Regions from separate parts of the Bacillus sp. EB106-07-01-XG149 genome, predicted to be linked through region 1. Evidence: riboswitches for the same ligand, from Rfam matches in the RefSeq annotation. Region 1 holds a riboswitch; each other region holds the start of a gene.

Region 1 (11,143 bases):
CTGTACATCTTCACCTTGGAATACAAGGAATTTCCAGTGCTGCAAGTTCCAAGCAGAAGGTGCTTGAGCAGCTCCCTTTAAAATCTCGTGTAACTCTGTAGATGAAATTTCTTTCTCTGGGTTGAATGCACGTGTAGATGTGCGTTCGTATAGAACATTAAAAAAGTTGTCGTTTGTCATTATATATCCTCCAAGTAACATATCAAATTATAAAAAAATACATGTAATATATTCTACTTACATTTTGTAAGTTGTCGAATTTAAGAATATAATATCTTTATTTTAATTGTCAAGTTTTAAAGAGGAAGCTAGGGCATTCATACAAACGATACAATTCCTATCATCATACACTAAAAAAGGAATTTATAGAGAAAAAGCGAAGAGAGCATTCTCAATTAGCTTGTTAATATGTATCCCTCACTCATTAAAGTATTTAGAGAACAGTCTTTTTATAAAATGTTTGTGAGGAATGCAGTAGAACAAGATATATGAAGTGAGTGAAGACTAGTGATGAACATACTACATTTTTTATTAGAGAATACGGTTTTCCAAAATGTATTACAAGATCTTCAGTTAAATGTCCTTTATATAGAAAATGGATGCACACATCAACAAACGATAGAAAATATTCATCCAAAATGTATGTTTATAGCAAATAGTTTTGAAGAAGGAGAATTATTGTTTCAGAGAACAAAACCACATATTGTAATTATGTATGTAACAGATTTTTCTCAAATAAAATATATAAAGAATATGTATAATCCACAGAGTACTTTTATTGTCATTTGGGATCAACAGATAACCAGTGAGTTTACAGAGGTGCTTACGTTAGGAATACGTAATATTGTGATAGCTCCTGTGACTCCACAAATGGTGTTAGAGGAAGTGAATAAGAGTTTGTATCAGCTTTCTTTAGTGCGGCAAGTAAGTTTGCAACAAGAACTACTTCAAACGATGTTTGATTTTCAAAATGATCTATTATTTATAGTAGAAGACGATGAGATTGTTGATTGTAATACAAATTTTTTAGAGTTTTTCGGATATGAAAATTTATTTGCCTATCGTGAGCAACATTTAGTATTTGCTGAACATTTTATTAGAGAAAACGGATACTATTCAACAACTCATGATATAACATGGTTAGATGATACATTATCATATGATAGAAGAATTAAGATGTCTAATTATGAAGGGGAAGTGTCAACTTTTTTATTGCGTGCGACACCACTGCCAGAAGATTTATCAAGATTTATTGTGAAGTGTACAGAGATTACAGAATTAGATGAAATCTATCAAGAACAAGAAAGGCTTGCTATGATAGATTCGTTAACAGAGATTTATAATCGTTTGAAGTTCCAACAAATACTAGAGGCAGAATGGGATAATGCAATGCGTAACGATGAAAAAATAGCACTTATTTTATTTGACATAGATAATTTTAAAACAGTAAATGACACATATGGCCATGATTTTGGTGACTTAGCACTAATTCAGCTTGCAGAGCTTATGAAATCTAAAGTGGAGCAGCAACATGTATTTGCAAGGTGGGGAGGAGAAGAATTTATTATATTAGTAACGAATACAGTAGAAAAAGAAGCATTTCAGGTTGCGGAATCATTACGATTTTTCATTGAAACAAAGCATTTCTCCGGAATTTCGAAATTAACAGCGAGTTTTGGAGTCGCGTTATATGAACAAGGGATTACAAGAGAAGAATTAATGCAACGAGCGGATATCGCATTATATGAAGCGAAAAAAAATGGAAAAAATCAAGTGTGTGTATATAGAAAAGAAAAAAAGTGATTTTTCGCAACAAATTGTTGCGATTTTTTTTTATTGTTTGATAATAGAATGTGGGGGGGATTTTGGACGAAGGAATTATGGAGGAACAACATGATAAAAAAAATAATGACGATGGCTTCGCTGTCTGCTGTAGTTTGTGGTGGAGTATACTATTTTCTCTATAATCCCAATATAAAGGAAAGCACTGTATTAACAACTAAGGTGAATCCTACTATTGAATCAGAAGTACAAGAGAATATAGAAGAAAAAGAAGAACAACAAATTGATTATGCTAGTATATCTCAAAAGTTAGATCAATATTTAATAGGAAAGCAATTTAATGGAACAGTTTTAGTAACAGATAAAGAGCATGTTATATTGAATAAAGGATATGGATATGCTGATGTTCAAAATAAGATAGAAAATACGCCTCAAACAAAATATCGTGTCGGTTCTATTACGAAAACAGTCGTGGCCACATCTATTTTACAGCTGCAGGAACAAGGGAAGTTAAATATTCAAGATAATGTAAATAAATATATTCCCTCTTTTCCGGTAGATAAAAATATCACCTTATATCATTTGTTAACACACACATCAGGTTTACCAGAAAGCGGAAAAGGGAAAGTGAATGCAGCTTCTCGTATAAATTTAGTAAATTGGATTGGAAGTCAAAAGTTAGAATTTCCACCAGGCGCAGGTTGGAGATATACAGATTATAATTATATGGTGCTTGCCTATATTATAGAAAGCATATCAAAAAAACCTTTAGGAGATTACATAAAAGAAAATATATTTACTAAAGCAGAAATGCATGAATCTGGTATGGGAAATATGGCTCAGGGAGATCAGCATTTTACTAAAGGATATGTAAAGAAAGAGAATGTACTTGAACCTGCACAAAAATTGTTAATGGAGTGGTTATACGGATGCGGTGAGATGTATACGACAGTTGGCGATATGAAGAAGTTAGACGAAGCGATTATAAATGGGAAACTTCTTTCTGAACAAAGTAGACAAGCGATGTTTTCACCTTCAACAGAACGAAAATATGCATATAGTTTTTACATATATCCGGATTATTTTCATAATCATGGTGTACTATCTGGTTGGAACACTTTCAATAATTTTAATAAAGAAAAAGGCACTTTTGTTATATTATTTTCAAATGTGAAAAATAGTATAGATGATGATTTTAATAATGAGTTTCGAAAGATGGTAAGTGATTTATTAGAACAAAGGGGATGAGAAAATGGAACGTAAAAATGTATCAATAGGTTTCATCGGTATTGGTGTAATGGGAAAAAGTATGGTGCGTCATTTAATGCAAGACGGCTATCAAGTATATGTATATAATAGAACGAAAATGAAGACAGACTCTTTAGTGCAAGATGGTGCGAATTGGTGTGATACACCGAAAGAGTTAGTGAAGCAAGTTGATGTTGTAATGACTATGGTTGGATATCCACATGATGTAGAAGAAGTGTACTTTGGGATAGATGGGATTTTGGAGAATGCAAATGAAGGTACGATAGCAATTGATTTCACGACATCTACACCAACATTGGCAAAACGTATTAATGAAACCGGTAAAAGTAAGAATGTATATACGTTAGATGCGCCTGTATCTGGAGGAGACGTTGGTGCGAAAGAAGCAAGGCTCGCAATTATGGTCGGTGGTGAAAAAGAAATATATGAAAAATGTTTACCGTTATTTGAAAAACTAGGAACAAACATTCAGTTGCAAGGACCAGCTGGAAGTGGACAACATACGAAAATGTGCAATCAAATTGCGATTGCTTCTAACATGATTGGAGTATGTGAAGCTGTTGCTTATGCAAAAAAAGCTGGACTAGATCCGGATAAAGTATTAGAAAGTATTTCAACGGGAGCAGCAGGTAGTTGGTCATTGAGTAACTTAGCTCCTCGAATGTTAAAGGGAGATTTTGAACCAGGGTTTTATGTAAAGCACTTTATGAAAGATATGAAGATAGCTTTAGATGAGGCTGAAAAATTGCAATTACCAGTACCAGGTTTAAGTTTGGCGAAGCAATTGTATGAGGAGTTAATAAAAGATGGGGAAGAGAATAGCGGAACACAAGTGTTATACAAAAAATACATAAAGGGGTAAATGAGATGGATCTACAAAGATTTGATGAGATGATTGATAATGTACAACGAGCAACTTGTATACAAATTAGTGAAAAACAAAAAGAAGCTTTTAAACAAAAATATGATTTTGGGCCGGAATTCGAATATGGAAGAGATGAGAAGGGGCATTATGTTATTCGAACTTCAAAAAAGATGTTAGAAGAAATGGAGTTTTATTTGGCATTGAAATATGATCGAGATGGGGTTGATCTTTATATGCAAGCAGAGATTGACGGTATATGTCACGTATCTGTTAGCTATAGTGAAGACGCCTTGCACTTACAAGAATTGTTTCAATTTCTAGAAGAAAATAAATAAAAGTCCTCATTTGAGGACTTTTATTTATTTAGGTATATTTAATTTTTATAATTATAAGCTAGAAGCTCTGCGGCATCGTTCGATTGGAAATGGAATAACTTGCGCGATGTGATTAGGACCGAATTGTTTTGCACGAGCATGGCGTACTATATAAAATGCACACAGAATTGAAACAGGAATAGCACCGAATAAGCCAAAAAATAAAGCGCTTACACAAGATGCGACAAAACCTAAAACACCAACTTCCAACTCTTCCATAATAGCTCCTAGAATAACAGGAAGTGCTCCACACGTAACCCCTAGTATAAGTGCGATAAGTAAACTCATGATTATCCCCCTCTGTTTGCGATATTCTTTTCCTTTTTATTTAATTGTAGTATATCATACACAAAACAGAATTTTCAGAAAAAATCAAAAAAAGTTCAATAAATGTTCAAAAAGTGTTGAAAAATTTGCTTAAAAAATAGAAGGGGAGATTGTTTTGGCATAGAAGGACTCATATGTTTGAGAAAATAAAAAATCAGGCTTATTTCACTTTTTGAAATAAGCCTGTTCCATAGGAGGATGTATATATGTAGAGTGAATAAAAGGTTGGAAAAGGGGATCCAAGTCCTTTTATTCAACTAACTACCTTAATAAATTGGAACCCAGCCTTCAGTTGTAACAAAAATACGAATAGCTACAACTTGACGATCATCTTGCAAGGTAAAATAATGTCTTGCATTTTCAGGAACAGATATGAGATCGCCTGGCTCAAGTTCAACGTCAAAGAATTTCCCATCTTTTCCTTCAATAGCAAAGATGCCATGACCACTAACAATAAAGCGAACTTCATCATCGGTATGATGGTGTTCTTTTTGGAAGTTAATTAATAATTCGTCAAGGTTAGGTGTGCTATTTGAAAGTGAAATTACATCATGTGCTTTATAGCCTCGGCGCGCTGAAACATCAGCGATTTCTTTTGAAAACACAGCTAATATTTCAGCCTTGTTTTCATCTGTTAACGAATAATTTTCATTTAAATGAGTAGGAAGCTTAGAAATATTCCATTTCTCATATAAAACGCCTTCCTCTTGTAGAAATTTAGATACTTCTACTTCATTTTCGATGCGAGTATTTACTTCATGAATACGAATTTGCGCCATTAGAAACGCCTCCTTGAATTGATAATAGTTTTATATGAAATTGGAATAAAAACTCATAAGCTTCTAATCTTTTCTTTGCATCAAAGCTATCTCGGCCCCATACGGTAATACCGTGGTTACGGATTAATACTGCTCCCGAATCTCCTTGTATATGTTTTCGGAAGTTTTCTCCAAGCGTTGGGATATGGGCATGGTTTTCGATAATAGGAATGTGAATTGTTGCACCTTCTTCCCAAATATCGAGAGCTTTAATAATTTCTTGATTTTGAAGGGTGACTGCATCACTATATAAATTTGTGATGACATTATTATCAGTTGTATGAACATGAAGTACGCACCCAGCATTCGTATTGTTATAAATATGTGTATGCAATATTGTTTCTGCTGAAGGGCGTAATTCAGTCTCTAATACGGGAAGCCCTAGATGATCTACTAATAGAAAATCATCTGGAGTAGTTTTTGTTTTATCTTTACCACTTGCTGTAATAAGAAAAGTAAGTGGCTCATGACTAACCTTTATAGAAATATTACCACTCGTTGCTGGAAACCAATTTCGTGTTGTTAATTCTTTTTTTATCTCGCTTAAGTCATACCATTGACGAAAAAGTTGTTTCATGATTTCACCTCCAACAAATGTTTTAATTGGGTTTGAACATCGTGAAATGTTTCAAACGGTGTATAAGCAATATAATTCTCTTCACACTTTGTAATAAGGAAGTCGCGAGCAAATACTTTATCTGCTTGTTTCGCAGCTTGTAAATCAGTAATTGAATCTCCAATCACAATATGGAAGTCATTCGTATCACTTAATTTACGGATTAAAGATGATTTGCATAATCCGCAATGATTTTGACAATGATGATCACAAGGATGAGGCCACTTAACTGTAATGAATTCATTTGAAAAGTCTGTTTCATTACAGTAAATTTGCTCTTTTGGAATGATTCCTTGTAAGAGTGGATAGACGAAGAAATCCATTCCACCTGATATAACGTAAAAAGAAATGTTATTTTCATTTACAAATTGTATAAATTCATGAAAACCACTACGGATTTCAGCAGTTTCTATTAAAAATTGAATCATATCATCGTGTAGACTAGTAGGTATTAATTGAAATAATTGAGAAACACCTTCTTGAATAGACAGCTCTTGTGATAAAATTCTATTCTTTACTTCTTCGGCTTCTGGTGGTGCAAATTTTTCCATAATGGACATAATGTTATCATTATTTGTAATCGTGCCATCGAAATCACAAAATACTTGAATACTCATAATTTCACCCCATGAGAGGGATTTCCCCATATTTGAAGTGCACTATGCAAATTTATGTCATCTACTTCATGGAGTGGTGTATTTTGCAAAGTAGCATTAATTGCAGTATGGAAAGCTTTACCGCCCCCTTGCGCTCCACTCGGATGTCCATGTATCCCGCCGCCAGCATTAATAACAACATCTTTACCGAAATCTCGTAGAATAAAGGGAACGAAACCAGGGTGAATACCAGCAGACGGAACAGAAAAACTCTTCTTGAAAAATGCATCGTCTTCAGTTAAATATTTTGAGATAGCAAGAGCCTCCTCTTTTTCTAGAGCAACACTTCCGTATGGAGATGGGAATAATGAAAAGTCAGCCCCAGCATAACGTAGTAGCTTTCCTAGTAATAATGGAGAGGAAACTCCATATAACTTGGATGCTGAATAAGCACCACTTACAGCAGGGTGTGCCATAATAGGAACTGGGATTTCATCATCTTCTGCAAGTGATTGTAGTACATCTAGTCCGTAAGCAAATACGTTAAATAATAGAATATCTGCCCCAGCTTGCACTGCGCGTTTCGCATTTTCTTTTAAATCAAAAGTTCGTCCTGTTAAATTTACGGCATATAACGTTTTATGTCCGTATGTTTCATATACGGATTGTAAAACTTCTTTTCCAGATACAATGCGTTTCGTAAGTGGTGTTAATGTATTCTCAAATAATATTTCATCATCTTTTACTATATCTACACCACCAATTGCTTGATCGCGTAATTGCGTTTTTAAATAACCAATATTTCGTCCAATCATTCCTTTAAAAATACTCATTAAAAGGGGACGCTCATGCACTTGTAAAAGATTTCGAATACCATCTATCCCGAATTTTGGACCAGGGAAATATTGTTTTAACTCGTCTGAAAATGTTAAGTCGATTAATTTCACTTCACCATCAAGTGATAGCTTTCCGAATGTAGTTGTTAAAATTGCTGGTAAGTCCGGACTGAAGTTTAATAACGGATATTCGATTTTAATAATCCCGCGTTTAACTTTTTTACGTAAATACGAATTGGTATGTTCTTGTTCAGCTAGTTCCTCAACATGAATGACGTTGCCTTTATGGTGTTTTAATTGTTCTTGCAATAAGTGTGGCAAATGAGTCCAAGAGCCAATTGTTAAACCGAGTGCAATTTGCTCGGCCTTTTTTTCTAAGTTATGTGAATCATCATGGATTAAATACGTTGCTATAATTCCGCTCATTGTTAAAACCTCCTAGTTAAATAAAAAAACCTCTCAGCTAAGGAGAGGTTTTTTTACAACCAGCTCCTTATCTGTCAGCATAATGCTGCGAGAATTAGCACCGTGTCTACAATTGTAGATCGGTTGCCGGGTTTCGTCGGGCTCGTCCCTCCACCTGCTCTTGATAAGAAGTATTTAGAAATGTTTAAATTTTTAAGATAACTGAATTTTGTCAGATATTTTTCATGTTGTCAATTATTTTTTGAAAAAATTTAATTTATCAATTCGATTAATGGCTTCTCGTAATCTATCTTCTGTATGCAAGAGACCAACACGGACATATCCTTCGCCATGTTCACCAAATCCAACACCAGGAGCAACTGCAACGTGTGCTTTTTCTAGTAAAATATCAGAAAATTGCTCAGATGTATATCCTTTCGGAACAGGAAGCCATGCAAAGAATGAGCCTGTTGGAATATCTACATTCCAACCAATTGAGTGACAAGCTGAAACAAGAGCGTTTCTTCGAGATTCGTAACTATTTACAAGGTCTATTACGCAAGACTGTGAACTTAATAGTGCTTCGCGGGCAGCATCTTGAACTGCACCAAAAATACTAACATACATATGATCTTGTAATAAGTTAATTGTCTCAATCACACTTTCATTCCCTACAGCAAAAGCGATGCGCCATCCAGCCATATTGAAAGTTTTCGATAGAGTGTAAATTTCAATACCTGTATCTTTACCACCGTCTGCTTGCAAGAAACTAACAGGTTTTTGACCATCGAATCCAATAGCACCGTAAGCAAAATCATGAATGACTAATATATTATGTTTATTAGCAAAATGAATGGTTTCATCAAAGAAATCTTTTGATGCAGTAGCACCGGTAGGATTATTTGGATAGTTTAAAAACATTAACTTTGCACGCTCAGCGGTAGTGGCATCAATTTTTGTATAATCTGGTAAAAAATTATTTTCTGCAATAAGCGGCATTGTTTCAAATTGTGCTTTTGCTAAAGCAACTCCTGATAAATAATCTGGATAGCCTGGATCTGGAACGAGAATAGTATCACCAGGGTTTGTAAAACAAAGTGGTAATTCTACTAATCCAGCTTTTCCACCAAACAAAATAGCAACTTCTGTTTTTGGATTTACTACTACATCATATTCGCGTTGATAGAATGTTGCCACGGCTTCTTTTAAACTTTCGTGTCCGCGAAATGGCGGATATTTATGATGAATGGTCTTTTCAGCAGCATCTTGTAAAGCTTTTACGATATGCTGCGGTGTTGGTTGATCTGGATTACCTTGACCAAGATTAATAACATCGTGACCAGCTGCTACGACTTTGTTAACTTTTGCAACAAGTGAAGCGAAAAATTGTGTTGGCAATGATGTTACTATCTCAGAAGGTTGAAATAATTTCATACTTTCCACCTCTTTTGAAAGTTGTTACAATTCTAGTGACAAATGATATAATCTTTCCAGTATTTTGTAAAGAAAAAATTATGAATGGGGCTGACAAAATGAAAGTCGCATGTATTCAAATGGACATTGTCTTTGGAGATGTAGAAAAAAATATTGAGAATGCTAAAAATAAAATAAGCGAAGCGATGAAGGAAAGACCAGACGTTATTGTCTTACCAGAACTATGGACAACGGGATATGATTTAACGAGGCTTACTGAAATTGCAGATAGGGATGGATTGCAAACGAAAGAAAAGCTGAAAGAATGGTCGAAGCAATATGGTGTACATATTGTCGGTGGGTCTATAGCGAAGCAAACAGAGCAAGGTGTTACAAATACAATGTATGTGGTAAACAAGGAAGGAGAACTAGTCAATGAATATAGTAAAGTACATTTATTTCAGCTTATGGATGAACATAAATATTTAATCGCTGGAAATAGTACAGGTGAATTTAAGCTAGATGATGTAGAGTGCGCCGGTACAATTTGTTATGACATTCGTTTTCCGGAGTGGATGCGTGTTCATACTGCTAAAGGTGCAAAAGTTTTATTTGTTGTAGCAGAATGGCCATTGGTTCGTTTAGCTCATTGGCGTTTGCTATTGCAAGCAAGAGCAGTTGAAAATCAGTGTTATGTTGTTGCATGTAATAGGGCAGGAAAGGATCCGAATAATGAGTTTGCCGGTCATTCTTTAATTGTCGATCCTTGGGGCGAAGTTGTTGTAGAAGCGAATGAAGAAGAATCAATTTTATTTGGAGAGCTTCATTTTGAGAAAATTAAAGAAGTACGCAAAGGAATTCCAGTTTTTGCAGATCGTCGTCCAGAATTATACAAATAAAATATTGACAAGTGATTTTTATTCTTGGTATAGTCTTCAACATAAAGTTAAAAATTCAAAAAATTATACAACTCTTATCAAGAGCAGGTGGAGGGATTTGGCCCGATGAAGCCCAGCAACCGACCGTAATACCATTGTGAAATGGGGCGTTTATTTACGCCAAAAGGCACGGTGCTAATTCCAGCAGAAAGTAAACCTTTCTGGCAGATAAGAGGGGAGAAGATAAACTTCAAACCTCTTTCTTTGTGGAAAGAGGTTTTTCTACGTCAGAAAAACCTCTGAATTTAAAAAAGGGGGAGAAGACGATGGGATATTATTCATTAACTGAAACAACAGCTATACAATATGCGAAAGAACACGGTTATTTTGAAAAGAAAGCAAATGTAGTTTGTCATGAAATTGGAGATGGAAATTTAAATTACGTGTTCAAATTAGATGATGGAGAGAAGTCTATTATAATAAAACAAGCACTGCCATATGCGAAAGTAGTTGGTGAGAGCTGGCCACTGTCTATAAAAAGAGCGACGATTGAAAGTAAAGCATTACAAATTTTTGCGAAGTATGTGCCGGAATATGTGCCGGTAGTGTACAGTCATGATGAAGAGTTAGCAGTAACGGTCATAGAAGACTTATCAAGGCTAACAATTACAAGAAAAGGATTAATAGATGGAGAGGAGTACCCACTTTTATCCCAACATATTGGTCGCTTTCTAGCACATGTTTTGTTTTATACTTCAGATTTCGGTTTACAATCAGAAGAGAAAAGAGTGTTAGATAGTGAATTTGTTAATCCAGATCTTAGTAAAATTACGGAAGATTTAGTGTTTACAGATCCGTTTAGTCATTATGATACGAATGATTATGAACCAGAGTTACAACTAGCGGTGGATGAACTGTGGAGTGACAAAAATTTAAAATTAAAAGTCGCGCAATATAAATATAA
Region 2 (11,143 bases), 190 kb from region 1:
AATTACGACTGGTACAGATACGAAACCACCTTTTGAAAAAATCACATCCGGTTTTAGTTTTCGAATCCTTACATACGCATCCATAACACCCTTCATTACAAGAAAAGGATCTTTTATATTTTTTAAATCAAAATAACGACGTAGCTTGCCGCTTGCAATACTATAATACGGAATGCCTTCCTTTTCTATAATCGTTTTCTCAATTCCTTGATGAGAACCAATATAAGAAATATCCCAATTCTGTTCTTGTAAATGTGGAATGATGGCTAAATTAGGTGTTACATGCCCTGCCGAACCGCCACCTGTAAAGACTATTTTCTTCATACGTCTCCCCCTTCTACACTATAATACACTAAAATATCTTGCCTCAGGGTGAGAAAATACCATAGCCGTTACAGACGCTTCTGGCTCCATCATAAATCCTTCCGTTAATGAAATACCTATTTCTTCTGGATGAATAAGGCGAAATAACTTTTCTTGATCCGCAAGTTCTGGACATGCTGGATAACCGAAAGACACGCGTATCCCTCTATATTTCGTACGGAAGCGTTCTTCCATCGTCAGTTCAGGTGAGTCCGGAATGCCCCAGCGGTCACGGATAAGCATATGTGTTTTTTCAGCAAGTCCTTCTGCTAGTTCAAGCGCTAACGATTGGATCGCATGGCTGCGTAAATAATCACCCTTCGCCTTCCACTCTTCAGCAATGTCCCGAACGCCTTCCCCAACTGTAACAGATAGGAAAGCAACATAGTCCATCTCATCTCCAACTGGTCGTAAATAATCACCTAAAGTACGATATGGTGCTTTTCCTTGTCTTGGGAATGTGAAACGCTCTATAACACGCGTATGATCTTTTGGATCATATATTACAATGTTTTGTCCGTCACTTTGCGCTGGGAAAAATTGATACACCGCTTTCGGTTTTAACCAAGATCGTCCTTCCTGCAATAATTCATCTATTAAATCATTTAATTCGTGTGCTCTCTTATCTCCCTCTCGCAAAAGCTTCTTCACATTTCCTTTTAATCCAAGGTGATGTCCAAGTAGCATTTGTCTATTTAAAAATGGAGCGAGATGTGCAACTGGAATATCTCGTAATACAATTCGCTTTGTTGAATCAGGTATCATAACCTCAGCCTTCGGTAATGGTTCAATTACTGCTGGAATTTCTACTTTCTTCTCCTCTTTTTTTACGATATGAAGATGACGCTCTTTTTTATCTTGTTTCATCTTCTCACGCTCTTCTTCTTTTTGAAGCTTATTAATAATATCAAGCCCCGTCATCGCATCACTCGCATAGCATACGAGCCCTGTATATGATGGGGATATACGGTTATCTGTAAACTTTCTCGTTAACGCTGCCCCGCCTACAACGATTGGAATATCAATATTTGCCGCTTTTAAATCTTCAGCAGTCGTTACCATTTGTTGCGCTGATTTTACTAATAAACCAGAAAGGCCAATAATGTCAGGCTTCTTTTCTTGTACTTCTTGTACAATTCGATCTGAGCGAACATTGATTCCTAAATTAATAATCTCATATCCGTTATTCGATAAAATAATTTCAACGAGGTTTTTCCCAATATCATGTACGTCACCTTTAACAGTTGCTAATAATACTTTCCCTTTTTTCGCACTCTCGCTAGATTCCATATGTGGCTCTAAATAGCTTACGGCAGCTTTCATACTTTCAGCACTTTGCAATACTTCGGCAACGATAAGCTCATTATTATTAAATAATCGTCCCACCTCATCCATTCCTGTCATAAGTGGGCCATTAATAATATCCAAAGGTTTTCTTCCTTCTGTAAGTGCGAGACTTAAATCTTCTTGTAGCCCTTGTTTCGTACCTTCTACAATGTAATTTGCCAGCCTTTCATCAAGAGTTAATGTTTCTTGGATAACGACATCTTTCTTTTTTGCCGCACGATAGAAATTTGTAAATTCTTCTAACGTCTCTTGCGTCGTTTCAAAAAGTAATGCATCTGCAAGACGTTTTTCTTCCTCTGGAATTGACGCATACCGTTCTAATTTTTCCGTATTCACAATCGCGTAATCTAATCCTGCTTTAGTTGCATGATATAAAAAGACGGAATTTAATACTTCGCGGCCAGCTGGTGGTAAACCAAATGATATGTTACTTACACCTAAAATCGTTAAACACTCTGGCAAGGCTTCTTTAATAAGGCGAATTCCTTCTATCGTCGCTGCCGCTGAACCAATATATTCTTCATCACCTGTACCTACAGGAAATACAAGTGCATCAAAAATAATATCTGACGGGCGTATACCATATTTCGTTGTCAATAACTCATAACTTCTTTTCGCGATTTCGAGTTTTCGTTCTGCACTAACCGCCATACCATCTTCATCAATTGTTCCTACAACAATAGCAGCACCATATTTCCGAAGAAGCGGCGTCACTTTTTTAAATCGTTCTTCTCCATCTTCTAAATTAATTGAATTAATAACAGCTTTTCCTTGAATATAAGTAAGAGCTCGCTCCATCACATTTTCATCTGTTGAATCAATCATAATTGGTACTTTTAACACTTTCGTAACTTCTGCCAAGAAGTTTTCCATATCTTCTATTTCATCGCGATCAGGATCTGCCATACAAATATCAATAATATGAGCATTTTTCTTCACTTGCGCTCTTGCGACTTCAGCAGCCTCTTCAAATTTCCCTTCTGCTACTAATCGTTTAAATTTACGTGACCCAATAACATTTGTTCTTTCACCAACAAATAATGGTCTCATAGAGTCATCATATTGAAGTGCCTCTAATCCACTAACCCCGTGTCCATCTCTTTCGTGGTGTTCACGCGGCTTAAGAGAAACTAATGCAGATTTCATTGCTTTTATATGTTCTGGTGTTGTGCCACAACAACCACCGATAATATTAACCCATCCTTCTTCAGCAAATCGCTTCACTTTTTCAGCGAGTGAAGATGGTGATTCATGATAATGTCCATCTTCATCAGGAAGACCTGCATTTGGATAACAAGAAATGTAACACTCCGACAAATCAGATAGTGAACGAATATGGTCTCTCATAAACTCCGGACCAGTCGCACAGTTTAATCCAACAGATAGTGGCTTCATATGTTCTACTGATAAGTAAAAAGCCTCAATTGTTTGCCCGGCCAGAGTCGTTCCCATCGGTTCAATCGTTCCTGAAATCATAATAGGTACAATTTTATTTAGCTCATCAAAAGCTGCTTGAATTCCAATATAAGCAGCCTTCACGTTACGCATATCTTGACTCGTCTCAACGAGTAATACATCTACGTCGCCATTTAATAAGCCTCTTGCCTGCCTTGTATAGGCTTCAATTAATTCTTCAAACGTTACACCACCAGTAACACTAATCGCTTTCGTTGTCGGCCCCATTGCTCCCGCAACATATACTTCTTTTCCGCTTTCGTTGACCGCTTGCTTTGCTAAACGTGCTGCCTTCTCATTTAGTTCCTCGTCTAAATGAGACAACGCATAATCACTTAATACAATGTTTGTCGCCCCAAATGTATTTGTTTCAATAATATCCGCTCCAGCTTCAATATAAGCTTTATGAATCTTTAAAATGACATCAGGTCTTGTTTCTACTAAATATTCATTACACCCTTCGTACTCTTCTCCTCCGAAATCTTCCGCAGTTAAGTCCTCTTGCTGGATCATTGTTCCCATTGCACCATCTAATATTAAGATGTTATTTTGTAATTTTTCTTCTATACATTTCATCAGTTAATACCTTCTTTCACTTCTTGCTTTTCTCTCACATATTTAACAAGATGTTCTGTAATTTCATATTTTAGAAATGGTGTAATAAGATAAATGCCGTTAAAATATTTCATCGCCACATCGATCAATTCTTGTGAAATGCGAATCCCTTCCTCAATTGCTGCCTCTTTCGTTTCATGTCCATCCATTCTCTCCCTTATTTCTTCAGGTAGAGTAATACCCGGCACCTCAAAATGAAGGAAATCTGCATTCCTTTTACTTATTAATGGCATAATCCCAATAAAAATAGGTTGTTCCAAATGCTTTGTCGCTTCATACACTTCTTCAATTAACGCGATATCATAAATTGGCTGAGTTAAGAAATATTCCGCTCCAGCATCTATTTTCCGTTCCATCCGCTTAACCGCTGCTTTTAAATGTCTTACATGCGGATTAAACGCACCTCCCACTGAAAACCTTGTTGCTGGACCTATTGATTTCCCTAAAATCGAGCGTCCGTCGTTCATTTCTTTAATCATTTTAATGAGCTCAATAGAGGACAAATCATATACAGAAGTGGCACCTGGAAAATCACCAACGCGTGCTGGATCACCAGTTAAAGCTAACACTTCTTCCATACCTAACGCCGATAAGCCTAATAAATGAGACTGTAGTCCAATGACGTTATGATCTCTACACGTTAAATGCGTCAATACCGGAATATCGTGCTTCGTTAATAATGCCCCCATTGCCATATTCGAGATGCGAGGCGATGCTAATGAATTATCTGCTAGAGTAATAGCATCTGCACCAGCTCTTTTCAATGCTCTTGCTCCTTCAAAAAATCGCTGCGTATCTAATGTTTTCGGTGGATCTAATTCCACTACTACTGTCGTTTGTTTTTTTGCTTTCTCTGCTAATGTGACATGAGCTTTTGAACGTTTCTCGTGTGTATGAACTACTTTCGGTCTTTGAATCGTATCCTTTTCTATTACAGGTGTAACATTTGCAATTGCACGTTTCATACTTTCAATATGTTCTGGAGTCGTGCCACAACAACCACCTAATAACCGAATACCTTGCTCAATAAATTTCGGTGTCATCGCTTCGAAATAAGCTGGACTTCCCTCATATACGTAACGTCCCTCCACATAATTTGGGAGACCTGCATTCGGATATGCTGACAAGTACCCATTTTGCGGAATCGATATCATTTTAAAAGCTTCCGTCATGTGAAGTGGCCCTAGTTGACAGTTCAATCCAACAACATTTGCACCGTAATCTAAAAGCTGTTTTAATATTTCATTTACATCATTTCCATTTTGAGTTGTACCTGCCTCATGCAATGCTAATTGAGCTACAATTGGAATATTCGTTTGTTTTCGTAACACCTGAACAGCATGAAGTAATTCAAACTCATCATAGAAAGTCTCTAATAGCAGTCCATCAACCTGTTCTTCTAGTAATGCACTTGCCTGCTCAAGTAGCATAAATTCTCGCTCCATATCAGTTGTTGTAACAGCTCCGATATGTTTCATGCCACCAATTGTTCCTAAAATTGCATTTCTCTCTGTCACAGATGCTTTCGCCAATTTTACTGCCGCTCTATTAATTTCAGTAACTTGATTTTCTAAACCATACATACGTAATTTCGCTTCATTTGCTCCGTACGTATTTGTTTGAATTACATCAGCCCCAGCAGCTACATATTGCTTATGAATCGATATAATTAAATCCGGATCAGATATATTTAATTCTTCAAAACTACTTTGCAAGCCATGTGAATGTAATAACGTTCCAACCGCGCCATCACCTATTACAATTCCTTTTGATAATAAATCTAGTAATTTCACAAATCTCCCTCATTTCCATCAATATAAAAACCCCCTCTTCACTTTGAAGAGGGGGACATAATCAATCCTCCTCTTATCATGCAAAACATTCGTTTTGCAGGTATTAGCACCGTTTCAAACATTTTGTTTGAAGGTTGCCGGGTTTCACAGGGCCTTTCCCTCCACCGCTCTCAATAAGAGTTTGTCTTTATTATTTTATTTATGTAGCTAAAAGGAAATACGTTCCCCTTTTAACAATGTTTGTTAATTTTTTAATAAATTTAGCATGCACAAATGCAAAAGTCAATGACACTTGCGGAAAAATAAAAATTATTTAAAATAAAGTTGCAATTCAATTATCTTTTGTTGTAAAGTTAAAAACATAATAAAATTTCATACGAACATTCTTATCTAGAGAGGTAGAGGGACTGGCCCTATGACGCCTCAGCAACCATTAACATTTGTTAATAAGGTGCTAATTCCAGCAAATTGTGAAAGATTTGACAGATGAGAAGAAGACTCTATTCAAACCGAAAGCCTTCTTCTTTAGAAGGCTTTTTTTATTTTACCCCGCATTAACGGGCAGTAAGATTCCCAACTCAAAATTCAGCTAGAACAAAGAAGTTAGGTGGGAATCGACTGCCCGTAAAAGCCCGATTGGTGAGGACTGATAATCAGTGGGGAATGCCCCCCTCACTGATTAAAGTTTCACTTTACATTCACTTAATTGTTAATTTAAAAAGGAGGAATTTTCACATGTCAACTATTGAAACAAAACTAGCACAAATCGGAAACCGGAGCGAAACTACAACAGGAACTGTTAACCCACCTGTTTATTTTTCAACTGCTTATCGTCACGAAGGAATTGGTAACTCTACTGGCTTTGACTATTCACGAACTGGCAATCCAACTCGTGGTCTTTTAGAGCAGGCAATCGCAGACTTAGAATATGGTGAACAAGGTTATGCCTGTAGTTCAGGGATGGCAGCTGTTCTCCTCGTCCTCTCCCTATTCCGTTCTGGAGACGAACTTATTGTATCCGAAGATTTATACGGGGGCACTTATCGATTATTTTCTGAGCATGAAAAAAAGTGGAACGTTCGATGTAGATACGTAAATACACAATCTATTAAACAAATTGAGCAAGCTATCACAACTGAAACGAAGGCTATTTTCATAGAAACTCCAACTAATCCGTTAATGCAAGTTACCGATATTGCCGCTGTCGCAACCGTAGCCAAAAGACACGGACTACTTCTTATTGTAGACAACACATTCTATACGCCTTATATACAGCAGCCATTAACAGAAGGTGCCGACATTGTACTTCATAGCGCAACGAAATATTTAGGGGGACATAACGATGTCCTAAGCGGACTTGTCGTTGCAAGAGGAAAGGAACTTTGTGAGGAAATCGCTCATTATCATAATGCCTCTGGTGCGGTCTTAAGTCCATTTGACTCATGGCTATTAATTCGTGGTATGAAAACGTTAGCGCTTCGCATGAGACAACATGAAGAAAATGCAAAAGCAGTTGTTGCTTATTTAAATGATGAAGACGGGGTGACAGATGTATTTTATCCTGGAAGAGGCGGCATGATCTCATTTCGTCTGAAAGATGAAACATGGATTAATCCATTCTTACAATCTTTATCCTTAATTACATTTGCTGAAAGTCTTGGTGGTGTTGAAAGTTTAATGACGTATCCAGCAACGCAAACACATGCTGATATTCCTGAAGAAATCAGAACAGCAAACGGTGTATGTAATCGTCTTCTGCGATTTTCCGTTGGCATTGAAAATAGTAACGATTTAATTCAAGACTTAAAGCAAGCCATTAAACTTGTAAAAGAAGGTATAAGAATATGAGTTATTCTATAGATACACTCTTACTGCACAACCAATATAAACATGACTCGCAAACAGGAGCTGTTAACGTTCCCATCTATAATACATCAACATTCCACCAGTTTGATGTAGATACGTTCGGAAAATATGACTATAGTCGCTCTGGTAATCCAACTCGTGAAGCTCTTGAAGATATCATTGCTTTATTAGAAGGAGGAACAAAGGGGTTTGCCTTCGCATCAGGAATTGCAGCGATTTCTACTGCATTCCTCCTTCTTTCACAAGGCGATCACGTACTCATTTCAGAGGACGTATACGGAGGCACTTATCGAATTATAACTGAAGTGCTCTCCCGTTACGGTGTGTCACATACATTTGTTGATATGACCAATTTAGAAGAAATAAAGCAAAAAATTAAGCCAAATACAAAACTCTTTTATGTGGAAACACCCTCTAATCCACTTTTAAAAGTGACAGATATTCGTGCTGTTTCTAAACTTGCAAAATCTATTGACGCCCTTACTTTTGTTGATAATACATTTTTGACACCACTATTCCAGAAACCACTTGATCTTGGCGCCGATGTCGTTCTTCATAGTGCCACAAAATTCATTGCCGGTCATAGTGATGTTACTGCCGGATTAGCTGTTGTAAAAGATGCCGAACTCGCTCAAAAACTTGGATTTTTACAAAATGCATTTGGCGCTATTTTAGGTCCTCAAGATTGTTCTCTCGTACTTCGCGGTCTAAAAACATTGCATGTACGTCTTGAGCATTCAGCTGCAAACGCCAATAAAATTGCACATTATTTACAAGAGCACGCTAAAGTTAAAAATGTCTATTATCCTGGCTTACAAACACATCTTGGATTTGATATTCAACAATCTCAAGCTACATCAGCTGGAGCTGTCCTATCTTTCACTTTACAATCAGAAGACGCACTCCGCCAATTTTTATCAAAAGTAAAATTACCTGTCTTTGCAGTTAGTTTAGGAGCTGTCGAATCGATTCTTTCCTACCCAGCTAAAATGTCACATGCAGCACTGTCGCAAGAAGCTCGTGATGAAAGAGGGATTTCTAATTCATTACTTCGGTTATCCGTCGGCCTTGAAAATGTTGACGATTTAATATCCGATTTTGAAAATGCCCTTTCTTATGTAGAAGAACCTGTAAATGCATAGAACGAACAGAAGATATGAAATTAAGTTTTCATATCTTCTTTTTTATGCCGTTACGTATATTTTTTACTTTTCGTATAGTTCATAAAAAAACGAAAGAGCACCATCTATTTCTAAATAATGAATTAATTGATATATTAAGAAGTAAAAAAGGGGCAAAAATAATGGATACTTGTGCAGATGTTTTAATCGTTATCGATTTACAAAATGGAGTATGTTATAGCGAAGAGCATTTATTCGATTTACAAAATTTACTTACAAAAGTAAATAAAAGAATTTCTTCATACAGAAAATCAAATAAACCAATCATTTTTATTCAACATTGTGATGATGATTTAGTACCCGAAAAAGAACTTTGGGCTATTCATGCTGATCTAGATGTTCAGGAACAAGATTTTTTTGTAAGAAAAACACATGCCAATTCATTTTATAAAACAAACTTGAAAGAGATTTTAGAACAATTATCTGTACACCGTATTGAATTTTGTGGTGCCCAAACAGAGTACTGTATGGATGCTACGATTAAATTTTCCCATGGACTAGAATACGAAAACTTCATGGTACAGAAAGCAACCTCTACGTTAAATAATCCGTTTATGTCCGCAAAAGAGACAATTGATTTTTATGAGAACATATGGAACCGCAGATTTTTAAAGCTGATAAAAGATGAACTCTAGAATACATAACTACTTTCTTGGTAATTCTAAAATTTATCAGCTATACTCAAATATTTTGTTATCACCATAAAGAAGCTAACTACATTCAGCTTCTTTTCTTTTAACCTGTTTTATATTCTATATATAGCATTATAATTCCTTTTTCTTATTATTTTAAAAATTTTGTATATTCATTTGAAAGAATAAGAAAATCATGATAAAATTGTGTTACAAATATATCTATATCTTTCAATTTTTAAAACGCATCGAAATTTTCACCCAAAAGTGTCATTTTACAAAACCATGCAAATTTATCTACTTTATTTACATCAGGGTCTCTTTTCTTACAATTTCTTTACTTTAGGAATTTTTTTCTGCAACAACTGTTTTCTTTTCTTTAATTTTTTGGTATGTATAGTATGGTATAACAGCTCACACGGAGGTGGAAAAGAACATGTTAGAAACCTTTCAAAAAGAAATAGAACTATATGAAAGCAATGCAGAATTATTGAAAGTACTTGCTCATCCTGTTCGCTTATGTATTGTAAAAGGATTAATTGAACGTGGTCCAAGCAACGTTTCTACAATGTACACTGGCTTAAACATGCCACAATCTACAATTTCACAGCATTTAGCAAAATTAAAAAGTGCTAAAATCGTTTCAAGTGAAAGAAAAGGATTGGAAATTTATTACAAAGTAGAAAACGAGACAATTATTCAACTCGTTCGCGTATTATTAGGTTAAGAGCTCATAAACAGAGAAAAAGGGCGTATTTTATATTTTTTATCTCATATCTTTAATATAAATATATATCATGAGAGAAAATATATGATGCTACATAATTAAAAAGTCGTATTAAAAAACAAGACACAGAAATATGCTGTGTCTTGTTTTTTTATATTTTCAAATGCTGATCCAAGTGTAACTGTTGCATATGTTTCGTATGTATCACAACATCAAATGCACTCCCTAATCCTCCGCTCAAAATCATAGAACGAACTGCACGATTTTGTTTTTGAGTTTCAGAAAAAGGATTTCGATCTTGGTGACCCGTAAGCTGATCTAATATTCCTGCTGCTAACAAAAACTCCGATTGCTTCTTATGCCATACTATATTCATGCCTTGCAGGCTAAACATCTCTTTCAGTTCGTCCCAATGAATATGAGTAGTAAGATCCATTTCACCTGGATGCTCTAAAGGATTACCGATTAACTTATGCTCGTAATATCCTCTTAAACTTCCTTCTTGATGTGCAGGATGCATCCATTCTTCTTTTGTGTATCCATAATCAACGGTAATACATACACCTCGTTGAAACCATTTCGCAATTTCTACTATATATTCTTCCATCGCAAGTGGCACTTCAAAACGCTGACCTTCAGCAAGATGAATATTATATTTCAATAAGTATCGACCAATATTTTTCTGTAGCGGTCTACATACTTCTGCGAGTTTCCCCTCCTCTGTGTACGTAACACGTACTTCATACAATATTCCATTTCTCTTCTCAATTACTTCAACAGGAAATGCATCAAATAACTCATTCGAAAAAAGAATCCCTTCGAACGATTCTCCCATTTCACTATGCGACGTATAATACGACACATTAGAAAACGAACAAAGATTTTTCTGCTGTAAGTTTTTATGAAAAGGGCTCATTTCAATCATTGAATAGTTTAAATCAATAAAGGTTTCTGGAGATACTTGCTTCCACTCTTGTAAAACATCATAGGCAAACCTTCCTGTTCCCCCACCAATCTCACAAATATTCGGAGCAACTTCACCATTTTCAACAAGACGAATAAAAAACTTAGCAAATGTTTTTGCAAAAACAGAGGATACGTTGCTACTTGTAAAAAAATCCCCTTGTCTTCCAATTTTTTCACGTTCCTTCATATAATAGCCAT
Region 3 (11,143 bases), on a different contig from region 1:
GGGTTTCTTGATACACGTAATAATTCAGCCAATTAGAGAATAATAGATTCCCATGGCTTCTCCACCTTACAAGTGGCTTCTCATTTGGATTATTATGCTTAAAATAATTTTTCGGCACATCAATATTTAACCCTTTTTGGCGGTCCCGTTCGTATTCTTGCTTTAACGTATCACAACTATATTCACTATGCCCGAGCGCAAACACTTGCCTTCCTTCTTGCCCAATGACAAGGTGAACACCCGCTTCCTCAGAATTTGCTAATAATGTTAAGTCTGTCACCTCTCTAATATCACTCTCTCGTACTTCTGTATGACGAGAATGCGGGGCAAAAAACAATTCATCAAACCCTTGTAACAATTTCACATGTTGCTCACAGACTTCATGTTCAAATACACCGAACATTTTTTCCTTAAGAGGATACTTTGGAACACCATAATGATGATACAAGCCAGCCTGTGCCCCCCAGCAAATATGAAGCGTAGATGTTACATTCTTTTTTGAATACTCCATAATACGTTTAAGCTCTTCCCAATAATCTACCTCTTCAAAAGAAAGAGTTTCAACTGGTGCTCCTGTAATAATAAGTCCATCAAATTTCTCATTCTCAATATCACGAAATGTTTTATAGAAACTCGTTAAATGGTCCTGCGCTACATTGCGAGACAAATGTGATTCCATATGAAGTAAGTGAACATCTAATTGCAACGGTGTGTTGCCAATTAAACGAAGTAATTGCGCTTCTGTTTCTTGCTTTGTAGGCATTAAATTTAAGATAGCAATTTTCAATGCCCGGATATCTTGTGTTTCTGCTCGCTCCTTCGTCATTACAAAAATATTTTCCTTCTGCAACACTTTGCGAGCTGGTAAATCTTTATCAATTATGATCGGCATGTTCTTTGCCTCCGACTAGCGCTGCTTCTAAATCTGCAATAATATCAGAAACATCTTCTATACCAACCGATAAACGAATTAAATCTGATGTAACGCCAGCTAGACGCTGATCTTCAGCACTTAATTGTCTATGCGTTGTGCTAGCAGGATGTATAACGCAAGTTCGTGCATCCGCTACATGCGTTACGAGAGTTGCTAGTTTTACATTTGCGATAAATTCTTTCGCTGCTTCTAATCCGCCCTTAATGCCGAATGTTAAAACACCACTAGCACCTTTTTTCAAATACGTTTGTGCTAACGAGTAATTTTCATTGCTATCTAATCCCGGATAATTCACCCATTCAATACGTTCATGGTTAGCAAGCCACTTAGCAACTGCGAGAGCATTTTCACTATGACGCTCCATTCTTAAATGCAGCGTTTCTAAGCCGATATTGCTAATATACGCATTGAATGGGCTCATACAGTTTCCGTAGTCTCTTAATAATTGAACACGCGCCTTCACAATATAAGCTGCTGCACCAAAATTTTGAACGTAACTTACGCCGTGATAACTTGGATCCGGTTCAACAAGTTCAGGATATTTCCCATTTGTCCAATCGAAGTTCCCTCCGTCAATGACAATGCCGCCTAAAGAACTTGCATGACCATCGATATATTTCGTCGTAGAATGAACGATAATATTTGCTCCGTGCTCAAATGCTTGGCATAAATAAGGAGTTGCTAATGTATTATCCACAATAAAAGGTACTTCCAACTCTTTCGCTGCATCTGAAAATTCTTTGAAATTTAAAACGTTCATCGCTGGATTTCCTAACGATTCTGCATAAACAAGTTTCGTCTTATCATTAGCAAGGGCCACAATTTCATCAGCACTTAAATTCGGATTAAAGAACGTAACGTCAATACCAAGCTTACGCAAACTCACTCCAAATAAATTAAACGTTCCGCCATAAACTGTGGAAGAACAAAGCAAGTGGTCTCCGCTACTACAAATATTTAAAACAGCAAGCATAATAGCAGCCTGCCCAGAAGCCGTTGCAACAGCTCCTACACCACCCTCTAAATCCGCTAACTTTTGCTCAAATGCAGCTAAAGTAGGATTTCCAATACGCGTATATATATATCCTTCTGCCTCTAAATTAAATAGCGCTGCTAAATCATCTGAAGTATCGTATTTATACGTTGTACTTTGATAAAGTGGCAAAACACGCGGTTCACCATTCTTTGGTGTATAGCCACCTTGCACACAAATTGTTCCTTTTCCCCATGATTCTCCCATCTCTCATTCTCCTTTCTTTTATACAAAATAAAAAAACTGCTCCTTTCCTGAAAACAAGAAAGGAGCAGTTTGAAAACACGCTCTAAAGGCTCTTTCTTATCTTTCAGGATTATTACCTGCAGGATTTGGCACAATTCCGTTATACGGCTGTTGCCAAGGTTTCATCGGGCCTGTCCCTCCACCTTTTCTTGATAAGACTATGCAATTACCGTTGATTTTATAGCAATAATTTCCTAATGTCAATCAGTTTTTCTGAATGTTCTAAATTAAACACAAAAAATTTGACATGCATAACAAAAGAAATATATTCCATATTCATTCGAAAAAGACCTTTTAAAACCCACGATTACTATATAAAATTAAGTAAGTAGTTTAACTGTATACATTTCAAATTCTCACGAGACCTCAATATATTGAATAAGCCAACATCTCAAAAAGATACTATACATATTCCTTTCACAGTAGCATATTTAATCCTTTCGACATTAAAACTTACATAACGGAGGTATCACATGACAAACACAAAGGACATGCACTATATAATCGTCCTATACGGCATTCTTTTAGGCTCTATAGTAGGAGCTACAGTCTGGCTATTTTTAGTTACAATAAATATCGGCATTCACTTTATTTGGGGATACTTACCTACTATTTTCTCTTCTCCCCCGTATTACACTATTTGTGTAACAACTATCGGTGGTATTCTCGTTGGTTTAACCCAAAAATACTTCGGCACATATCCACGTCTTATGCCGGAAGTGATGGGTGAATATAAAAAAACAGGTAGAATTGAATACCGTTTTGTACATAAAGCTACTTTAACTGCGATTATCGTTTTAATATTTGGAGCTAGCTTAGGTCCCGAAGCAGCACTTGTTGGAATTATCGGTGGACTTTGTACATGGGTAGGGGATCGCTTTACATTTGCCTTAAAAGGAATGAATGAACTAACAGAGGTTGGAATTGGCGCTACTTTAAGTGTAATTTTTAACGCGCCATTATTCGGTTATTTAGCTCCAAATGAAAATGAGGGTGAGCAAATTAACGAATTTTCTAAAGGAAAAAAAGCAATTGTATATTTAGCTACCACTTTCGCTGGCTTTTCCGTTTATATATTACTTAGTAAATTCGATAATCGCGGATCCTTTATCGTTAATTTTGGGGAAGGTTCCCTTTCTCTTAATGAATGGATTGCCTTTCTACCACTTGCTAGTATTGGTGCTATAGTTGGTTTCTTTTATTTCAAATTTGAATTCACATTAGAGAAATTAATCCATCCCTTCAGGGAATACAAACTATCACTTGGAATTATCGGTGGTATTTTATTAGGAATTACAGGAACTTTTCTCCCGTACACGTTATTCTCAGGAGAACACCAATTAAAAGATTTAGTCGTTGAATGGAGTCACTTATCCTTCTGGGTACTACTTCTTTCAGGTGTTTTAAAATTATGTATTACTGCCGTTTGTTTAAATACAGGTTGGCGCGGTGGACATATTTTCCCAATTATATTTGCTGGATCTAGTATCGGATATGCTATAGCTTCCATTATCCCGATAGATCCAATCGCTTCGGTAGCCATCGTCACGACAGCAATTTCAAGCTATGCATTAAGAAAACCAATTGCTATAACATTACTATTACTCATGTTTTTCCCGCTCAATTTACTATTACCAATGCTTGGAGCGGCAGCGATTGGTAATGCATTTCCACTTCCTAAAAACAACGAAGTTACAAACGAATAAAAATAGGCAGTAGGGACAAAAGTTCCACTGCCTATTTTTATTACACACGTTGCTTCAATAACGCGTATAACTCTTCAAAATTTTGTACTTCATATGTTGGCACAATCTCGCTATTATTTGATTTCTTTTCTGGATTAAACCAACAAGTATCAATTCCCGCTACATATCCACCTTTCATATCAGCACTTAACGAATCCCCAATAATGAGCCCTTCTTTAGGAGAAAAATTAGGAATTTGTTCAAAAACATAATCAAAATACTCTTTCATCGGCTTTTGGAATCCTGTATCTTCAGAAACGAAAATATCTTTAAACAAGGCATGTAATCCTGCATTACGTAAACGTTTATCTTGCGTCTTAGAAACACCGTTTGTCACTATATATAAATTGTACTCACTTTGAATTTGATTTATAAATTCAAACGCACCTTGCATAAGTTGGTCTCCTTCTTCTAAGTAGCTACGATAATTATTTTCGAATAATATCCCATCTACCTCTTCCCCGTATTCTTTAAACAAAATCGAAAACCGTGTATTTACGACTTCATCACGGTTGATTTCACCTTCTTCAAAAGCATCCCAAAGACTTTTATTAATTTTTTTATACTGCACTTCAACCTCGCTAGTTAGAGGAATCCCTTTCTCTTCAAAAAGCATACGTAACGCCACTTTCTCCGCCTTTTGAAAATCTAACAATGTATCATCTACATCAAATAGCAATGTTTTATATTTTTTCATAAGCCCTTCACACACTCTTTTCTACAAAAATAAATTTACGTAAATCGTATCATTCCTTCTTGTAAAAATAATAGGAGATATCTCATACTAAACATGAGGTGAAAATATGAAAGTCAGCAAAAATAGCGACGAAATCTCTCATTACATGCAAACTTACAACTTCCATACTTTTTTTTCTTTTGATGTCTTACCTTACGCTGAACTACATTCCTTTCAAAAGAAAGAAAGGATATGTAATGAAGGCGTTGATGTTCCTTATCTTTATTACTTAATTTCCGGGAAAGCGAAAATATATATGAGTCACAAAAACGGGAAGGTCTCCTTAATTAACTTTATTCAAGCACCTTCGTTCATTGGAGAATTAGGATTAATTGGTGTAGAATCCGTTACGAAAACAGTGGAAGTGATTGAAGAATGTATGTGCTTAGCGCTTCCTCTTAAAGATTGTCAGCATCTTTTGTTGCAAGATGCTATATTTCTACAGAAACTATGCAAATTTATCGGCGAAAAAACAATTAGCCGAACAGAAAGTTACGCCAAAAACAATAGCTATCCGTTCGAAAATCGATTAGCGGCGTTTATTCTATTAACAGAACAAAATAACAGTTATACAGAAAAACATACCGAGGCTTCGGAATACTTAAATGTCAGCTACCGTCATCTTTTATATGTATTAAACCAGTTTTGCCAGCAAAATTACTTAACAAAAGACGGAAGAACCTATTACATACAAGATCGAATTCACTTAGAAAAACTGGCTGATGAACTTAAAATATAAAAAAGTAGCATTAACGTTTATATGTTAATGCTACTTTTTTTGAGTGACGATTCTATTTTTAATTAAAATTTGCTTGCTACTTTAGCTGCTTCTTCAAGACCAGCTGTAATGATCTCTTCTGCTTTATCTGGGAATTGGTTATGTCCTTCAATAACTACTGTTTCCATATTTGTTGCACCGAAGAAGCCCATCATGCTTGCTACATATTTAACAGCCATTTCTACTTCAGCTGCTGGACCTTCAGAATATACGCCGCCGCGCGCGTTTAATAATGCAATCTTCTTATCTCCAATTAGACCAACTGGACCTTCTGGCGTATATTTAAACGTTTTGCCAGCTCGGTTTAAATAATCAATATATGTGTGTAGCACTGCTGGAATCGTTAAGTTCCATAATGGGAAACCGAAAACGACTTTATCAGCTTCTAAAAATTGATTTAAATACTTATCAGCAACTGCTACTGCTTTTGCTTCCTCTTCAGTTAAATCAAATCCTTTACTTGCTTTGAATGTACCATTAATCATATCTACGCCTACATATGGTAATTCTTCTTTATATAAATCAAGTTCTACTACTGTATCATTTGGATGTGCTTCTTTATAGTTTGCTAAAAATGCCTCGTATAATTTCACACTAACTGCTTGTTCCGCTGGGCGGTTGTTTGCTTTTACAAATAAAACTGTTGCCATTGTTTTTCCTCCTAGTACTCACTCTTCTGTTGTTATATGCTTTCAAAAAAGGTATCCCTTGTAATTGTTGTTTTGTTGCTTACAAACATATTTTATCTTTATATCAAGACAATTTCGTCCTCACATAGACGTATTTTTCTATAAAAAAAGTCCACCTTCTAAAGGCGAACTAGGTCTTACGACTTTTGTCTTATACAATTCCATTTTTCACTGCATATAATGCTGCTTGCGTGCGATCAGATAAATTCAACTTACTCAAAATACTACTTACATGAGCTTTTACCGTTTTTTCTGTAATAACTAAAACAGAAGCGATCTCTTTATTACTCATCCCTTTCGCTAATAGCTGCAACACTTCATTTTCTCTCGCCGTTAGCACATCCACTTGAATAGAAGGTTCTTCTTCCTTTTCTTCCACAGGTAATGTTTGAGAGAGAAGAGTATTTGCTATATCCGGATGTAATTGAATATTACCTTTATATGCGCTTCGAATAGCTTCAACAAGCTGATCCGGTTCTACATCTTTTAAAATATACCCACTTGCCCCCGCCCTTAACGCTGGTAAAACATGCGCCTGATCAGAGAAGCTAGTTAATACAATTACTTTCACATTTGGATATTCTTTTTTGATGCACGCCGTCGCCTCGACACCATCCATTTCGGGCATATATAAATCCATTAATACAACATCAGGATTCGTCTCCCCTACTTTCACTAACGCTTCTTTCCCATTATTTGCTTCTCCAACTAACGCTAAATCTTCCTGTGTACTTAAGAAAAATGCTAATCCTTTTAAAACGACTGTATGATCATCAACTAACAATACTTTTATTTTCACAAACTTCCCTCATTTTCACATCATAATGGTACGTTTACTTTTACACTTGTTCTTTTCTTATCACTTACAATTTTAATTGTTCCACCGACTAATTCTACTCTTTCGCGCATCGTAGTCATACCGAGTGATTTCTTCTCTTTTACATCCTTTTCTACAAAGCCGTTTCCTTGATCGACTATTTCTAATGATACATTCTTCTCCGTCACTTTGAAATAAATCGCCGCTTCCCTGACATTCGCATGTTTACTTACGTTATTTAAAGCTTCTTGTCCAATTCGCCATAGCGCTTCCTCTACTACGCGCGGCAAATCACGAACACCTGTAACTTGTTCCCGAATTTTCAATCCCAAACTTTCACCATATTGTTTTAAAGCTGGTAATAGTCCTTTCTCTAATCCCGCTGGACGTAGTTGCCAAATTAACGTCCTCATTTCTTTTAAAGCACCTTGCGATAACTCACGTATCTCATGCAAAGACTGATCTACCTTTTCGTTTTTCCCCTTTAAGACGGCTTCGGCACCTTTCGTCATAAAAGTTAATGAAAACAACTTTTGTGAAACAGAATCATGCAAATCTCTAGCTAAACGATTACGTTCTTCCATTCGTACAAGTTCTCGGCGCTTTTCATTTAACCTTAAGTTCTCTATCATTAACGATATATGATTGGCTAACGCCTGTACTACATCTATCGTATTTATATCAAATTCTCCATTATTCGAACTTACACTTAGTACGCCAAATATATGATCTTGAATATGTATGGGAATGGCAATAACTGCACGATTAGGATGTACGATATTCCCAACCTGACTCTTTAACAAAACAGGCTCTTCTTTTTTCAGAGCTTCCTGTGCCGCTGACTTCAAATCCTCTTGTAGCTCATCTATCTTATATGAGGCCCTTACAGCAAGTTCATTTTCTTCTCTAATAAAGAATACAACTTGCTCCCATAAAAATAACTTCCCTATTTGCTTTACAATCTCCTCAGGCAATGCATTAAATTTATGAATCGTCCTTAAAGCTTGAATAAAGCGGTCTAACTTTACATAATAATGAGCCCTTCTCTTTTCATTTTCATACAATTTTGTACGTTTTAATGCTGTTCCAATTTGGAAAGCAACTGATTGTAATAGCACTAACTCTTCTTCAGAAAAATGTGTTTTACCTGGACTAGCCACATTTAATACGCCAAATTCATCTCCCCCCGCTTTTAGCGGCACTGTCGCATGATGCACAATCCCTTCTGTATCTCCCCAGTTATATTCAATCGCATTATTAATTCTCTTACATTCAATAATATTAACGGCTTTCTCTAGTTTCCCTTCCACAAATCGGTGTAAACACCAACAATTCCCCTCACACATCGGTCGTTTATTTTCAAATCTTAATCCCTCTGGTAATTGATAATCAATTAATTTTGTATATCTACCATTTTCATCTGCCAGAAATATCCATCCTGTTGTTAAACCTGTTACATTCAACAGTTTTTCCAACACAGCTTGCAGCACATGATATGTATCATTTGAGGTGTTCAACGTCTCTGCAATCTCTTTTAATATAACTAATTCATTTGTACGATTCTCTTGAAACATAATTCGTCTCCTACATACAAGATTTTAAATCGCCCCTAAAGTAAATCATCTACTTTTCACTTTGTACTTATTCGTAACATTGATATAATGGTGAAAACATAGTTTTCATTATATCACTTGAGGGGGATTTCATAATGACATTAAATAAAGCACTTACTATCGCTGGTTCTGACACAAGTGGCGGTGCTGGTATACAAGCAGATTTAAAAACATTCCAAGAACTTGGTGTATACGGAATGACATCTCTTACGACAATCGTAACGATGGATCCACATAACGGTTGGGCACATAACGTATTCCCAATCCCAGCTTCTACATTAAAACCACAATTAGAAACGACAATTGACGGTGTTGGAGTAGATGCTTTAAAAACAGGTATGCTTGGATCAGTAGAAATTATTGAAATGGTTGCTGAAACAATCGAAAAACATAATTTCAAAAATGTAGTAGTTGACCCTGTTATGGTATGTAAAGGTGCTGATGAAGCATTACATCCTGAAACGAACGACTGCTTACGTGACGTTCTTGTTCCAAAAGCATTAGTTGTAACACCAAACTTATTTGAAGCTTACCAATTAAGTGGCGTAAAGATTAATTCTCTTGAAGACATGAAAGAAGCAGCAAAAAAAATCCACGCTTTAGGTGCGAAATACGTCCTAATTAAAGGCGGTAGCAAGCTTGGTACGGAAACTGCAATCGACGTCCTATATGATGGAAAAACATTCGATCTTCTAGAATCAGAAAAAATTGATACGACAAATACACACGGCGCAGGTTGCACATATTCTGCTGCAATTACAGCAGAACTTGCAAAAGGAAAAACTGTGAAAGAAGCAGTAAAAACTGCTAAAGAATTTATCACAGCTGCTATCCGTTATTCATTCAAGATCAACGAATACGTAGGCCCAACACATCACGGTGCATATCGTAAATTCGTTGCATCAAAAGAACTTGTCTAATATATAAATGAAAACACCCACAGAGTTTATATATTACCTCTCTGTGGGTGTTTTTTATAAGCTCTTCTGGTCATCTTATCTTTAAGATGCAGAACTAACCTGATTTCTACCATTTCTTTTGGAGTAATATAATGCATCATCAGCAGCTTGAATAAATCGCTCTGGTGATTCTTCATACACTGAAATTCCTACTGAAACTGTAATTTTTATTTTTGTTCCATTTAGCAATTGAAATGAATGGTTTTCAACAGCCGTGCGAACTTGTTCCCCCATACGCATTCCATAAGCTAATCCTTTCTGCGGTATCAAAAGCGCGAACTCTTCCCCACCCTTTCGAAAAGCCAAATCTGGAAACGTTGAAACTTCTCGTAAAATATGCCCCATTTGTTTTAATACTTCATCTCCCGCAGGATGCCCATACGTATCATTTACACACTTAAAATGATCAATATCTATAAGTAGTAAACAAAGTGAATCATTTTTCATGCGCTTATTACCAATATGACGATTCATCTCTAAATCAAACTGTCTTACGTTTCCTAAACCTGTCAATGCGTCTACCGTTGCGTATTGCTTCATCGTTTGGAATAACTCATTGGATTGTAAAACGTAATTTGCACTTATGAATGTTATGTAGCCTGTAATAATACTAGAAATTAAATATAATCCTACTATGTTAATATCTTTAATTAACCATATATATAGTGAGGGGATTAGAATAGATAAAATATATGTATGTAACCATGCCCACTTTTCTCCTAGAGAAAGATTTAGACGCGAAATAAAGATACTACCTACTCCTATCGCAATAATTGTATAAAAAGCTACTTGAGAAGCTAATGAATAATCCATAAATAATAACCTAGTTACTAAAATCATACTAACAGCTATAGTACTCGCTATCGGGCCTCCAATTATAACAGCTAAGTAGCGCAAATCCAATAGGATGGTACCAACATGAACACCGAAATACATTAGTAATATACCTAATATTCCAGTAAGAATACCTACTACACATTTCTGCCAAAAAGAGAACCCTTCTTTTAACGGCCTCTCTCTTAAAAGCTGACCTCCAACAAAAATAAAGGAAAGAATAATGGTTGTGTTTACAAATAAATCCCTTAACATAAAATAATCTCCCAACTTTTCTATCTATCCCTTTCCTTATTTTATTGTATACGAGATACCTATAATTCCCAAAGCTTTTTATTTATTTTTTGCTGTTCCACGTGAAACAGCAAAAAATAAAAAAGGACGAAAAGTCGCCCTTTTTATTAACAACACCGTGATATCTTTCCACCCTTTGCATTAAACCTAGCTTCTTGCGCTTCTGCAAAAAATTGTTTTTGACATACAACCTCTTCTTCTGGATGATGCTTTTTCATATGCTCTACATATGTTTCATAACTTGGTACCCCAACCAGTAAACTAATAAAGTGTTTTCTTTGTCCCCATACTTTCTGTAGTCGTTTAAGCATAATAGTTCCTCGACTCACTTTCATCTCTAGAAATATATGGCGCCTCTTTTAGCGGCATCGGCCTATTTCTTAATACTTGAATCCAAATTCGAATTGCAGAAATTAATACAGCGATTACAACTATCATAAAAATCCCGCAAAGCGCTGCATCAAT

The links. A riboswitch is a leader RNA that binds a small molecule or an ion and turns the genes downstream of it on or off. The one in region 1 is predicted to bind S-adenosylmethionine.
Region 2: another riboswitch for S-adenosylmethionine. It lies ahead of metI (cystathionine gamma-synthase/O-acetylhomoserine thiolyase); the one in region 1 lies ahead of mtnW (2,3-diketo-5-methylthiopentyl-1-phosphate enolase).
Region 3: another riboswitch for S-adenosylmethionine. It lies ahead of AC3WTA_RS25205 (bifunctional O-acetylhomoserine aminocarboxypropyltransferase/cysteine synthase); the one in region 1 lies ahead of mtnW (2,3-diketo-5-methylthiopentyl-1-phosphate enolase).

What each region holds. Positions count from the first base shown of each region.
Region 1 covers NZ_JBYTDP010000002.1:353,634-364,776, reverse strand. The annotation lists gene AC3WTA_RS07860 (nitroreductase family protein) at 1-180, opposite strand, end outside; gene AC3WTA_RS07855 (GGDEF domain-containing protein) at 511-1,803, shown strand; gene AC3WTA_RS07850 (serine hydrolase) at 1,894-3,030, shown strand; gene AC3WTA_RS07845 (NAD(P)-dependent oxidoreductase) at 3,035-3,913, shown strand; gene AC3WTA_RS07840 (DUF3909 family protein) at 3,919-4,251, shown strand; gene AC3WTA_RS07835 (hypothetical protein) at 4,303-4,578, opposite strand; gene AC3WTA_RS07830 (1,2-dihydroxy-3-keto-5-methylthiopentene dioxygenase) at 4,884-5,396, opposite strand; gene AC3WTA_RS07825 (methylthioribulose 1-phosphate dehydratase) at 5,374-6,012, opposite strand; gene mtnX (2-hydroxy-3-keto-5-methylthiopentenyl-1-phosphate phosphatase) at 6,009-6,668, opposite strand; gene mtnW (2,3-diketo-5-methylthiopentyl-1-phosphate enolase) at 6,665-7,909, opposite strand; SAM riboswitch class I at 7,974-8,079, opposite strand; gene AC3WTA_RS07810 (pyridoxal phosphate-dependent aminotransferase) at 8,144-9,322, opposite strand; gene AC3WTA_RS07805 (carbon-nitrogen family hydrolase) at 9,337-10,200, shown strand; SAM riboswitch class I at 10,272-10,414, shown strand; gene mtnK (S-methyl-5-thioribose kinase) at 10,506-11,143, shown strand, end outside.
Region 2 covers NZ_JBYTDP010000002.1:541,011-552,153, forward strand. The annotation lists gene murG (undecaprenyldiphospho-muramoylpentapeptide beta-N-acetylglucosaminyltransferase) at 1-324, opposite strand, end outside; gene metH (methionine synthase) at 343-3,741, opposite strand; gene AC3WTA_RS08940 (bifunctional homocysteine S-methyltransferase/methylenetetrahydrofolate reductase) at 3,741-5,573, opposite strand; SAM riboswitch class I at 5,644-5,753, opposite strand; SAM riboswitch class I at 5,957-6,066, shown strand; gene metI (cystathionine gamma-synthase/O-acetylhomoserine thiolyase) at 6,309-7,421, shown strand; gene metC (cystathionine beta-lyase) at 7,418-8,581, shown strand; gene AC3WTA_RS08955 (cysteine hydrolase family protein) at 8,743-9,255, shown strand; gene AC3WTA_RS08960 (ArsR/SmtB family transcription factor) at 9,689-9,979, shown strand; gene AC3WTA_RS08965 (class I SAM-dependent methyltransferase) at 10,131-11,143, opposite strand, start outside.
Region 3 covers NZ_JBYTDP010000009.1:45,337-56,479, forward strand. The annotation lists gene metA (homoserine O-acetyltransferase MetA) at 1-892, opposite strand, end outside; gene AC3WTA_RS25205 (bifunctional O-acetylhomoserine aminocarboxypropyltransferase/cysteine synthase) at 876-2,174, opposite strand; SAM riboswitch class I at 2,268-2,372, opposite strand; gene AC3WTA_RS25210 (chloride channel protein) at 2,687-3,919, shown strand; gene AC3WTA_RS25215 (YjjG family noncanonical pyrimidine nucleotidase) at 3,960-4,655, opposite strand; gene AC3WTA_RS25220 (transcriptional regulator YeiL) at 4,762-5,433, shown strand; gene AC3WTA_RS25225 (FMN-dependent NADH-azoreductase) at 5,496-6,122, opposite strand; gene AC3WTA_RS25230 (response regulator) at 6,313-6,960, opposite strand; gene AC3WTA_RS25235 (GAF domain-containing sensor histidine kinase) at 6,981-8,552, opposite strand; gene pdxK (pyridoxine/pyridoxal/pyridoxamine kinase) at 8,687-9,511, shown strand; gene AC3WTA_RS25245 (GGDEF domain-containing protein) at 9,593-10,639, opposite strand; gene AC3WTA_RS25250 (YbdD/YjiX family protein) at 10,786-10,989, opposite strand; gene cstA (carbon starvation protein CstA) at 10,982-11,143, opposite strand, start outside.